Regions from separate parts of the Staphylococcus sp. IVB6214 genome, predicted to be linked through region 1. Evidence: riboswitches for the same ligand, from Rfam matches in the RefSeq annotation. Region 1 holds a riboswitch; each other region holds the start of a gene.
The links. Region 1 has a riboswitch for S-adenosylmethionine ahead of metX (homoserine O-acetyltransferase MetX). Riboswitches for the same ligand answer to the same signal wherever they lie in the genome.
Positions count from the first base shown of each region.

Region 2: linked by a shared signal. The riboswitch ahead of MUA51_RS02585 (methionine ABC transporter ATP-binding protein) and the one ahead of metX (homoserine O-acetyltransferase MetX) in region 1 are both predicted to bind S-adenosylmethionine.
Region 3: linked by a shared signal. The riboswitch ahead of MUA51_RS08360 (M20 family metallopeptidase) and the one ahead of metX (homoserine O-acetyltransferase MetX) in region 1 are both predicted to bind S-adenosylmethionine.

Region 1 covers NZ_CP094723.1:13,733-17,016, forward strand. Annotated here, with positions in the region: gene serS (serine--tRNA ligase) at 1-24, shown strand, start outside; gene MUA51_RS00055 (AzlC family ABC transporter permease) at 293-985, shown strand; gene MUA51_RS00060 (AzlD domain-containing protein) at 982-1,311, shown strand; SAM riboswitch class I at 1,367-1,469, shown strand; gene metX (homoserine O-acetyltransferase MetX) at 1,540-2,505, shown strand; gene MUA51_RS00070 (DUF2232 domain-containing protein) at 2,714-3,284, shown strand, end outside.
Region 2 covers NZ_CP094723.1:530,698-533,981, reverse strand. Annotated here, with positions in the region: gene MUA51_RS02595 (MetQ/NlpA family ABC transporter substrate-binding protein) at 1-251, opposite strand, end outside; gene MUA51_RS02590 (methionine ABC transporter permease) at 275-970, opposite strand; gene MUA51_RS02585 (methionine ABC transporter ATP-binding protein) at 963-1,991, opposite strand; SAM riboswitch class I at 2,087-2,195, opposite strand; gene MUA51_RS02580 (thioredoxin family protein) at 2,235-2,552, opposite strand; gene gcvH (glycine cleavage system protein GcvH) at 2,690-3,070, opposite strand; gene MUA51_RS02570 (arsenate reductase family protein) at 3,140-3,284, opposite strand, start outside.
Region 3 covers NZ_CP094723.1:1,697,224-1,700,507, forward strand. Annotated here, with positions in the region: gene ldmS (L-aspartate--L-methionine ligase LdmS) at 1-504, opposite strand, end outside; gene MUA51_RS08360 (M20 family metallopeptidase) at 501-1,682, opposite strand; SAM riboswitch class I at 1,780-1,884, opposite strand; gene MUA51_RS08365 (S-ribosylhomocysteine lyase) at 2,122-2,589, shown strand; gene MUA51_RS08370 (DoxX family protein) at 2,641-2,994, opposite strand; gene MUA51_RS08375 (pyrimidine-nucleoside phosphorylase) at 3,014-3,284, opposite strand, start outside.

The DNA.
Region 1 (3,284 bases):
CAAACAGTCATTGAACCAAAATAATTCTCGGTACCAATATTTACTCTCTAAATTAATATAGATACACGAAGGCCTTTCGAAGTGAATTCTCTCTCACTTTGAAAGGTCTTTTTTAATATTAAGACATCCCTAGACTCTCTATTGTCAGAAAATTTAGTGATATAAAACGGTGTTTTAACAGTGTTTTTAGACATCGGTTTGTGTGCATGCACTGTGAAGGTTGTCTAACAATGTAGATTTTGAAATTGTTTTGTAATACAATAAGTTTAATTTTGATGAAGGGGGTCACATCATGGCATATCAGACATTCAGACAAGGCATCAAAGATTGTATTCCAACCTTGCTTGGATACGCAGGTATTGGATTTTCATTCGGTGTCGTGGGGAGTACCTCTGGCTTCAATCTATTCGAAATCGCATTATTGTCCATTTTAATTTATGCTGGAGCAGCGCAATTCATCGTGATTGCTTTGATGGCTGTTCATACGCCCGTATGGGTCATCGTCTTAACCACGTTAATTGTCAACAGTCGAATGTTTTTGTTGAGTATGACGTTAGCTCCGTCCTTCAAATCAGAAACATTAGGTCATCGTGTCGGCATCGGCGCATTGTTGACGGACGAGACATTTGGTGTAGCCATCACACCTTATTCAAAAGGGGAGATGATTGGTCGTAACTGGATGCATGGCTTGAATATTACAGCATATCTATTTTGGATTTTTACGACAATTCTTGGTGCTGCGCTCGGTGACTTTGTGAGTCGACCGGAAATGTTTGGACTTGATTATGCGATATTAGCGATGTTTGTTTTCTTGGCAGCGGCACAATTAGAGGGCGTACAGAAGTCTAAGATACGTCTATATATGTTGCTCATCTGTGTTGTCACCGTATTAATGCTTGTATTAAGTCTATTTATGCCGTCTTATCTCGCAATTATGATTGCATCAATATTGACGGCGACATTAGGGATGGTGATGGAACAATGACATGCTATTTCTTAATTGCGGTCGTCTTATCAGGCGTTGTAACATTGCTCGTGCGCATTTTGCCACTTGTGATGATTTCACGACTCGAACTCTCTGAGAAATTCATCAAATGGCTCTCATTTATTCCGATTACGTTATTTACAGCACTTGTCGTCGATGGCTTGATAAAGCAGCAAAGCGGTGTATTTGGCTATGCGATCAACTGGACGTTTGTCATTGCGCTCATTCCAACAATATGGATTGCATTACGTACACGGAGTTTGACAATAACGGTATTGGTGGGGATGGTAGCTGTGGCGTTATTGAGACTGATGATGGCTCCTTGATGTTGTTTTATAGACAAAAATAGTGTATCATAACACTTAATTTAAATATGCTGAAAACTTATTGAGAGAAGCTGAGGGATTTGGCCCGTTGACGCTTCAGCAACCACTTATATACAAGAACGGTGCTACAACCAACGATTGCGGTCGGATAATAAGTCATCCTATATAGATAAGACTGTATCGTTGTTGGCTCAATGATACAGTTTTTAATTTTTAGGAGGGCGAGCAATGAGCAACTATACCGTAGATACGTTACATTTAGGAACATTCACAACAGAATCAGGCGAAACAATTCAAGATTTACAATTGCGCTATGAATACGTCGGTTACAAAGGGCAGCCATTGGTTCTCGTTTGCCATGCTTTAACGGGCAATCACCTAACTTATGGCACAGATGAACAGCCAGGGTGGTGGCGTGAAATTATCGATGGTGGGTATATGCCATTTCACGACTATCAGTTTTTGACATTTAACGTCATCGGTAGTCCGTTTGGATCGAGTTCACGTGCCAATGACAGCGACTTTCCAGAGCATTTAACGATGCGTGATATTGTTAGAGCAATCGAACTCGGCGTGAAGGCACTCGGTTATACAGAAATTGATATTCTGATTGGAGCGTCACTCGGTGGCATGCAGGTGATGGAGCTGTTATACAATCGACAGTTTCACGTGAAAAAAGCGGTGATTCTTGCAGCAACAGCGAAGACGTCTTCGTATAGTCGTGCATTTAACGAAATTGCACGTCAAGCCATTCATATAGGGGGGACGGAAGGTTTGAGCATTGCACGACAACTTGGGTTCTTAACTTACCGCTCTTCGAAAAGTTACGAGTCAAGATTCACACCTGATGAAGTCGTCGCTTATCAAAAACATCAAGGGGACAAGTTCAAGTCATCTTTTCATTTAGAGAGTTACTTAACACTGCTCGATGTCTTAGATAGTCATGATATTTACCGTGGTCGTGATGACGTTAGTGCTGTATTTCGCATGCTCGACACGAAAGTTTTAACGATAGGTTTCGTCGATGACTTGCTGTATCCAGATGATCAAGTTGAAGCGGTCGGTCAACATTTTCGATATCATCGTCACTTCTTCGTTCCTGACAACGTCGGTCATGACGGCTTCCTGCTAAACTTCAATGATTGGGCACCTTATCTCTATCATTTCTTAAAAGTTTCCCGTTTTCGTCGCTAGGCTTAGACGGATATCCGACATTTTGTTATAATCAAAGGAATGAAGAAAAGAAGGGGTAAAATTTTGAATATGCGTATGCATAACAAGACGTAGACGCCTCATTCTATTCATATTTTGTCAGTGTCGTATCAATCCAAGTCATTGTATTCACACGGCAAAATTTGTAAAATAAGCGATAAAGAAATAAATTAGTTTGGAAGTGGCGTTATTGTTTTCAAAAATACAGTTTAAGCCAATGTTGCTATGTACACTTGCATGGCTGTTGGTCATCTTAGTAATAGACTTCTTACCCGCATTAGGATTGATTGTTGCACTGTTTGCAACACTCCCGGGTATTATATTATGGCATCGCTCAATCCATTCGTTCGGCTTTAGCGTCTTTGTTACATTCATCTTTGCCACATTAACAGGTAGTGTCTTGTTGATGAGCTTTATGATGATTGTTTTCGTAATCAGCGCATTGATTGGACGTCTGTTACAGCAGCGTGCTTCTAAAGAGCGCATCTTGTATATGACAACATTGGTATCGAGTGTATTAACGCTAGGTGTGATGATGTTTTTACAAAGCATTCAACAATTACCTTATGCTCATGAAATGTTAGAACCTTATCAAGCCGTCGTAGATCAAGCAGCTGCAATGCAAGATGTAGATGAAGCATCAAAAGAAGTATTGAATGCATCGGTACAACAACTTGCTATACAAATGCCAGGTTTGATTGTCATTGCATTGGCAATTTTCATGTTTTTAACACTCGTTATTATTTGTCCTATTTTGCGTA
Region 2 (3,284 bases), 520 kb from region 1:
TGGAAGAAGTTTGCATCAAGTTCTCCCGCATCTAACAATTTGTTAGGTGTTGTATAGTCATTGATTACTTTTACTTCTAAGTCATAACCTTTGTCTTTTAACAACGGTTTTGCTTTTTCAAGAATTTCTGCATGCGGCGCAGGAGATGCACCTACAACAACTTTCTTATCATTTTTGTCTTCTTTGTTACCACATGCAGCAAGTGCGACTGCTAAAACAAGAACTAATGCAATGGATAAAATTCTTTTCATGATTATATGCTCCTTTTTATAAATTATCGTTTATCTATTTTATTTGTAAACCAATCCCCTAAGAATTGAATTACAAAAACGATGATTAAAATTAAAATCGTTGAAACTAAGATGACATCATTTTGGTTACGTGTAAAACCTGTTAAATATGCTAAGTTACCTAATCCACCTGCACCGATAACACCGGCAACCGCTGTTGAACCAACCAATGCAATGGCTGTTACAGTAATACCTGAAATCAATGCTGGTAATGATTCTGGAATGAGTACTTTCAATATAACTGTCCAAGTATTTGATCCCATTGATCGTGCGGCTTCAATAACACCTTTATCAATTTCTTTCAGTGCAATTTCGACAAGTCGACCGTAGAATGGTGACGCACCAATGATTAACGCTGGTAGCGCACCTGTTGGACCACTGATTGTTCCAAGAATTAAGCTTGTAAACGGAATTAAAAGTAAGATTAAAATGATGAACGGAATAGCTCGGAATAAGTTTACAAAGAATGATACGATGCTATAAAAAACACGTCCGGCCTTTGACTTACTCTTGGACGTTAAGAATAAAATAACGCCTAGAACCAAACCTAAAACAAATGAAAATACTGTTGAAATCACAGTCATATATAGTGTTTCATACGTTGCAATCCAAACTTCTGGCCAACGAACATTCGGCATTGTGATCATCTCATTCAAGATTTCACTAAAACTCTTACCCATGTTTAATCACCTCAACTTGAATGTTTTGCAACTCTAAATCATGTTGTAAATGATTAAAGTTTTCCTGTGAAATAGCCGGGATATGTAGGAGTAAAAATCCTGCCGCTCCCGTTTTGGCTTGCTTGATATTACCTTCTAAAATGTTCACAGTTACATTATGTTTTCTTGCAATATATGAAACGACTGGTTGTGTCGTATTTTCACCTGAGAATGTTAACTTGATGACCTTATCATCTTTCTCAAGTTGTAATGCATTAGCTATACTTTCGAAGTCATGTTCTGGCTGTAAATCTTCTTGTACAAAACGTCGTGTCACTTGATGTTGTGGATTTTCAAATACTTCTGATACCTTACCTTCTTCAATGACACGTCCATTTTCCATGACAGCTACTTCATCACAAACACGTCGAATCACGTGCATTTCATGTGTGATGATAATAATTGTAAGATTCTGCTCTTTCTTTAACTGCAAGAGTAAATCTAAAATTTCATCAGTTGTTTGCGGATCGAGTGCGCTTGTCGCCTCATCACATAACAGTACTTCTGGATCGTTGGCAAGTGCTCTTGCAATCCCAACACGTTGCTTTTGCCCACCTGACAACTCTGATGGATATGCATGTTCTCTGCCAGCCAAACCAACACGTGCAACCAGTGACTTGGCTTTTTCAGTTGCTTCAGCTTTCGGGACACCTGCAATTTCAAGTGGAAATTTAATATTTTCCAAAACAGTTCTCGACCAAAGTAAGTTGAAGTGTTGGAAAATCATACTCACTTTTTGTCTTTTCTGACGCAATGCTTGTTTACTCAGTTGACCGATATTGTCACCACCAATAATGACATCGCCCGAAGTCGGTGTTTCCAAGTAGTTGAATAGTCTTACTAACGTACTTTTACCTGCTCCAGAGAATCCAATGATTCCGTATATTGTCCCCTTGTCAATGTTAAGATTGACGTGGTCGACTGCTGTGACAGATTTGGATTTGCTCTCGTATTTTTTTACAATATTTTTCAGCTCAATCATATTGCTCCTCCTTGTGCTAAGCATCTCTTACGCCAAATAAAAATTGCCTTCTCTTTTTTTAATGAAAGAGAAGGCAATGTGTTAAAGATACCTTTCTCTCATCTTCAAAAGTTGTTTACAACTTTATGTGACTTGGCACCATTTCTATAACTAGACGGTTGCCGGGCTTCAAAGGGCACATCCCTCCACCACTCTGGATAAGAGTTTTCTGAATATTGAATTGTTTAAATCATACCATCGCAATCAAGATTCGTCAATAAGTTTTTTTAACTTTTCTAACAAAAAAGATACTGATCGAAAAGCGTACAATCTCTCAATCTCTTGATCTTTACGCATAATCAACAGAATTGGAACCGACATAATCTTATTTTCTTGATTAAATTCTGGATAATAATTTAAGTTTATTTTTGTTATAGGTAACTGCAAGATATCATTCACAATATCCAACATATGTTCAGATACTTTACATGTTCCACACATTGTTGTGTAACCAAAAATGAGATGTAGCTCTTCATCGAAATGTTTTGTCAGCATCTCATCTTGTGCATCATTCTGTGTCATTTCGTACAACCCTTCACCTTATTATTCTAGGATGAGCGTAGCACCTTACACAAAGATATGCTACTATATCGGCTTGTTACACAAAAAATCTCGAAATGAAACTGCAAATTACAGCTTCATCTCGAGATTATGATACATTATTCACCAATCATTTCTTCGTAAGCAGCTGCATCTAATAATGCTTCTAACTCACTTTCGTCTGATAATTCTACTTTTACCATCCATGCATTTTCGTATGGTGATTCGTTGACAGCTTCTGGTTCATCTTCTAAGTTTTCATTCACTTCAACAACTTTTCCTGAAACAGGAGAATATAGTTCAGAAACTGTTTTTACAGATTCTACGCTACCGAATGTATCGCCTTCTGATACTTCATCGTCAACTTCAGGAAGCTCAACGAATACGATATCGCCTAATTCATTTTGTGCGAAGTCTGTAATACCGATGATTGCTGTATTACCTTCTACTTTTACCCATTCATGCTCTTTTGAATACTTTAAATTACTTGGCACTGCCACTTGAATCCCCTCCAATTGTTAATGTTATATTTATTCTGACACATTGCAGACTTTCTATCAACTATTTTCTTAAAGCCATGTATCGCGATACGTTTCTTCTTTAAATCCAACAGTAATTTTATCTCCAGAAACTGCTAATGGACGTTTAACAAGCATGCCATCTGTTGCTAACAATGCCAGTTTCTCGTCATCAGACATATCTGCAAGTTTATCT
Region 3 (3,284 bases), 510 kb from region 1:
TAAGTCCCAGCGACGAACTGCTTGTTCAAATTCGTTAAACGGCACCACTTCACGCTTTGGCAAGTATTTGCCATCTGTCCATTCTGGTATTTTTGACTTGTTATTCAAATCAATAAAAGTCTGTTTATTCATCGCATACTTGTCAGCAGGGACGATATCATCACCATGTACATATTGAAAATAAACTTTCCGTCCCTCTTCATATACAAGTCGTTGTAACAAAGTTTCATATGATGTTTGATCTCTAAAAGAATACAAATTATCAGGAATACGACGATGAATCATCGCAAATAATTGCGCTAACTTATCTGTCACACTTGCTTCATGAACAATTACGGGCATATCCGCTATCAGCAATTCTCTCGCAGATAAGAAGTTAGATTGATGTTCATCGGGTTCTAACCAAGGGTTCGACACATATGAAGGTCGAGATGAATATACGACATCACTTGAATACAACTCAGACATCGTCAAATAAGACTGGGTATTTTTTACATCGGTCATAATAAATGCTCCCTTAATAATTGATGTTCTTGTTGTATTTTCTCAAGTTGCGCTGGATCTTGAATTAATTTTGCGCCCATCAACGCAATAATCTTTGCCCCTTTAATTAGCGCCTTATCACCCATCGGACTAGCTGCAGCTTCTCTAAAACGATGTGTATGGCCTACTAAGCTTCTTGGACCAATTTTTACATGCGGATGAATTGTTGGTACAACGTGACTTACGTTACCTGTATCTGTTGATCCAAATCCAAAGTCATCATGACTGACTTCTTCACCGAGTTCCGTTGCATATTTCTCAAATAGGTCATCTAACAATGGTGCTTTAATAAATTCATTTACACCATTTTGAATCGGTCCAAATTCATAGTTACAGCCTGTTTGTAGTGCAGCCCCTTTGGCAATATCGTGCACACGTTCAGTGAGAACATCCAGTGACTTTCGTGTTGTCCCTCTCGTGTAAAAACGTGCATGTGTAAAGTCAGGAATAATATTCGCTGCTTTCCCACCATCTAAGATCACACCATGTACGCGTTCAGACGGTTGAATGTGTTGACGTAACTGAGCAACACCGTTGAAGAAGCTTAACATTGCATCGAGTGCGTTACGTGCTTCATACGCATTTTCTGAAGCATGCGCACTACGTCCGAAGAACTTAATATCCAACACGTCAACTGCAAGAGTATGAATCGTTGGGTACGTTTCATTGCCCGGATGTATCATCAATGCTACGTCAACATCTATAAGCCCTTCTTTAACATACGACGCCTTGGCAGAGCCGTTTTCGCCGCCTTCTTCTGCTGGACAGCCGTATACGACAACAGTCCCACCAATCTCGTCGACAACATGTTTCAATGCAACACCAGCTAATACACTGGCTGTTCCGATAATGTTATGTCCACAAGCATGTCCAAGTCCAGGTAACGCATCATATTCAGCCAAAAAGCCAATTCTTGGACCCGGTTTATCAGATTGGTAAGTTGCAATAAAGCCCGTCGCATGACCAGCAATATCACGTGTCACTTCAAAATCATGTTGCTTTAAATGATCAATTAATAATCGTGATGCGAATAGTTCTTCATTTCCTAATTCAGGGCGCTCATGTATTTGATGACTCATGTCCAAATAGTTCAGCCTATGGTTATCTATATAGTCTAGGATCTGTTGTTTTACTGTTATCAATGCAAAAAGCTCCTTTCAAAAAAATATCAACCTTGTACGAGCGCTACATTTATCAAGTGCGGTATGTACAAAGTTGATAATATCTTGTCCACGTCATTTATCTGTCAGCTAACTTGCTGTTGGATTTAGCACCTTTATCGTCACCGATGAGGTTGCAGGGCTTCACAGGGCCAATTCCCTCCACCACTCTTGATAAATTATATTTAATTATTACTTATTCTATCGGATTTACGATCATTTGTCATGTCATTTTTTCAATATTTTCTAAAATCTTTGTAAACGAGTTATTTCCGTCTACTCGACAGCATATCCTATACATAGAACCTTTTATTGTTTTCAAATCTATACCCACATATTCAAAATTCAAATCATGTCCCTGTTAGTTTCTTCTGAATATGATAAAATAACGATAAACTATAAAGGAGGCGTTATCACAATGCCAAAAATGAATGTTGAAAGTTTTAACCTAGACCATACTAAAGTTGTTGCCCCTTATATCCGCTTAGCTGGTAAAATGACTGGGAACAACGGTGACGAAATCCACAAATACGATATTCGTTTTAAACAACCAAACAAAGAACATATGGACATGCCAGGCTTACACTCATTAGAACATTTAATGGCAGAGAATATTCGAAACCATTCAGACAAAGTGGTTGATTTAAGTCCTATGGGCTGTCAAACAGGTTTTTACGTCTCATTTATTAATCATGATGACTATGAAGATGTATTAAACATCATTGAAAAAACGATTCAAGATGTCCTTAATGCAACAAAAGTTCCTGCTTGCAATGAAGTACAATGTGGCTGGGCTGCTTCTCACTCATTAGAAGGTGCAAAAGTAATTGCACAAGCTTTTTTAGACAAGCGTGATCAATGGCACGATGTCTTCGGTGAAGGATAAAGTAAATTAAACGTAAAAAACACGGATGCAATTGCACCCGTGTTTTTTGGATTAAAGTTTGCGTATCCATGCCATTAAGACAAATTGCAATGGAAGCCGACCATATAAAACGGATTTTGGTAACACTTTGTCACCAAGTGGTAATCCCTGACGTGCCATATAAATATTAGCTGGGAATACTGCCCATAAAAATGCAATCATCGCATGTTTAAACCAGTATCCAGGTTTTCTCAACGCCAAGCCAATACCAAAGATCAGTTCCATGACACCCGTTATCCATACAATCTCCTTCTTAAACGGTAAATAGTGCGGCACAATATTTGTGAAGTTACGTTCACGTTTAAAGTGTAAGTAACCCGCCCCCGTAAATAAGATTGCTAACAGTTGTCGACTTATCCATTTCATTATATTCAATCCTTTATACTTATTTTGTAATCACTTCGTGAATTAATGTAGGTGTTTCTCCACGATCACTAATTGTGATATTATCATATAATTTTTCTTTCACTTGTTCAACATCTTCTTGGTTTGCATAAATTGTTAATAGTGATTCGCCTTCTTCAACTTTGTCGCCAACTTTTTTATTTAATACAAGACCTACAGCTAAGTCAATTGTATCTTCTTTTGTTTGACGGCCTGCACCTAACATCATAGAAGCAATACCAATTTCATTTGCAATCATTTCAGACACAACA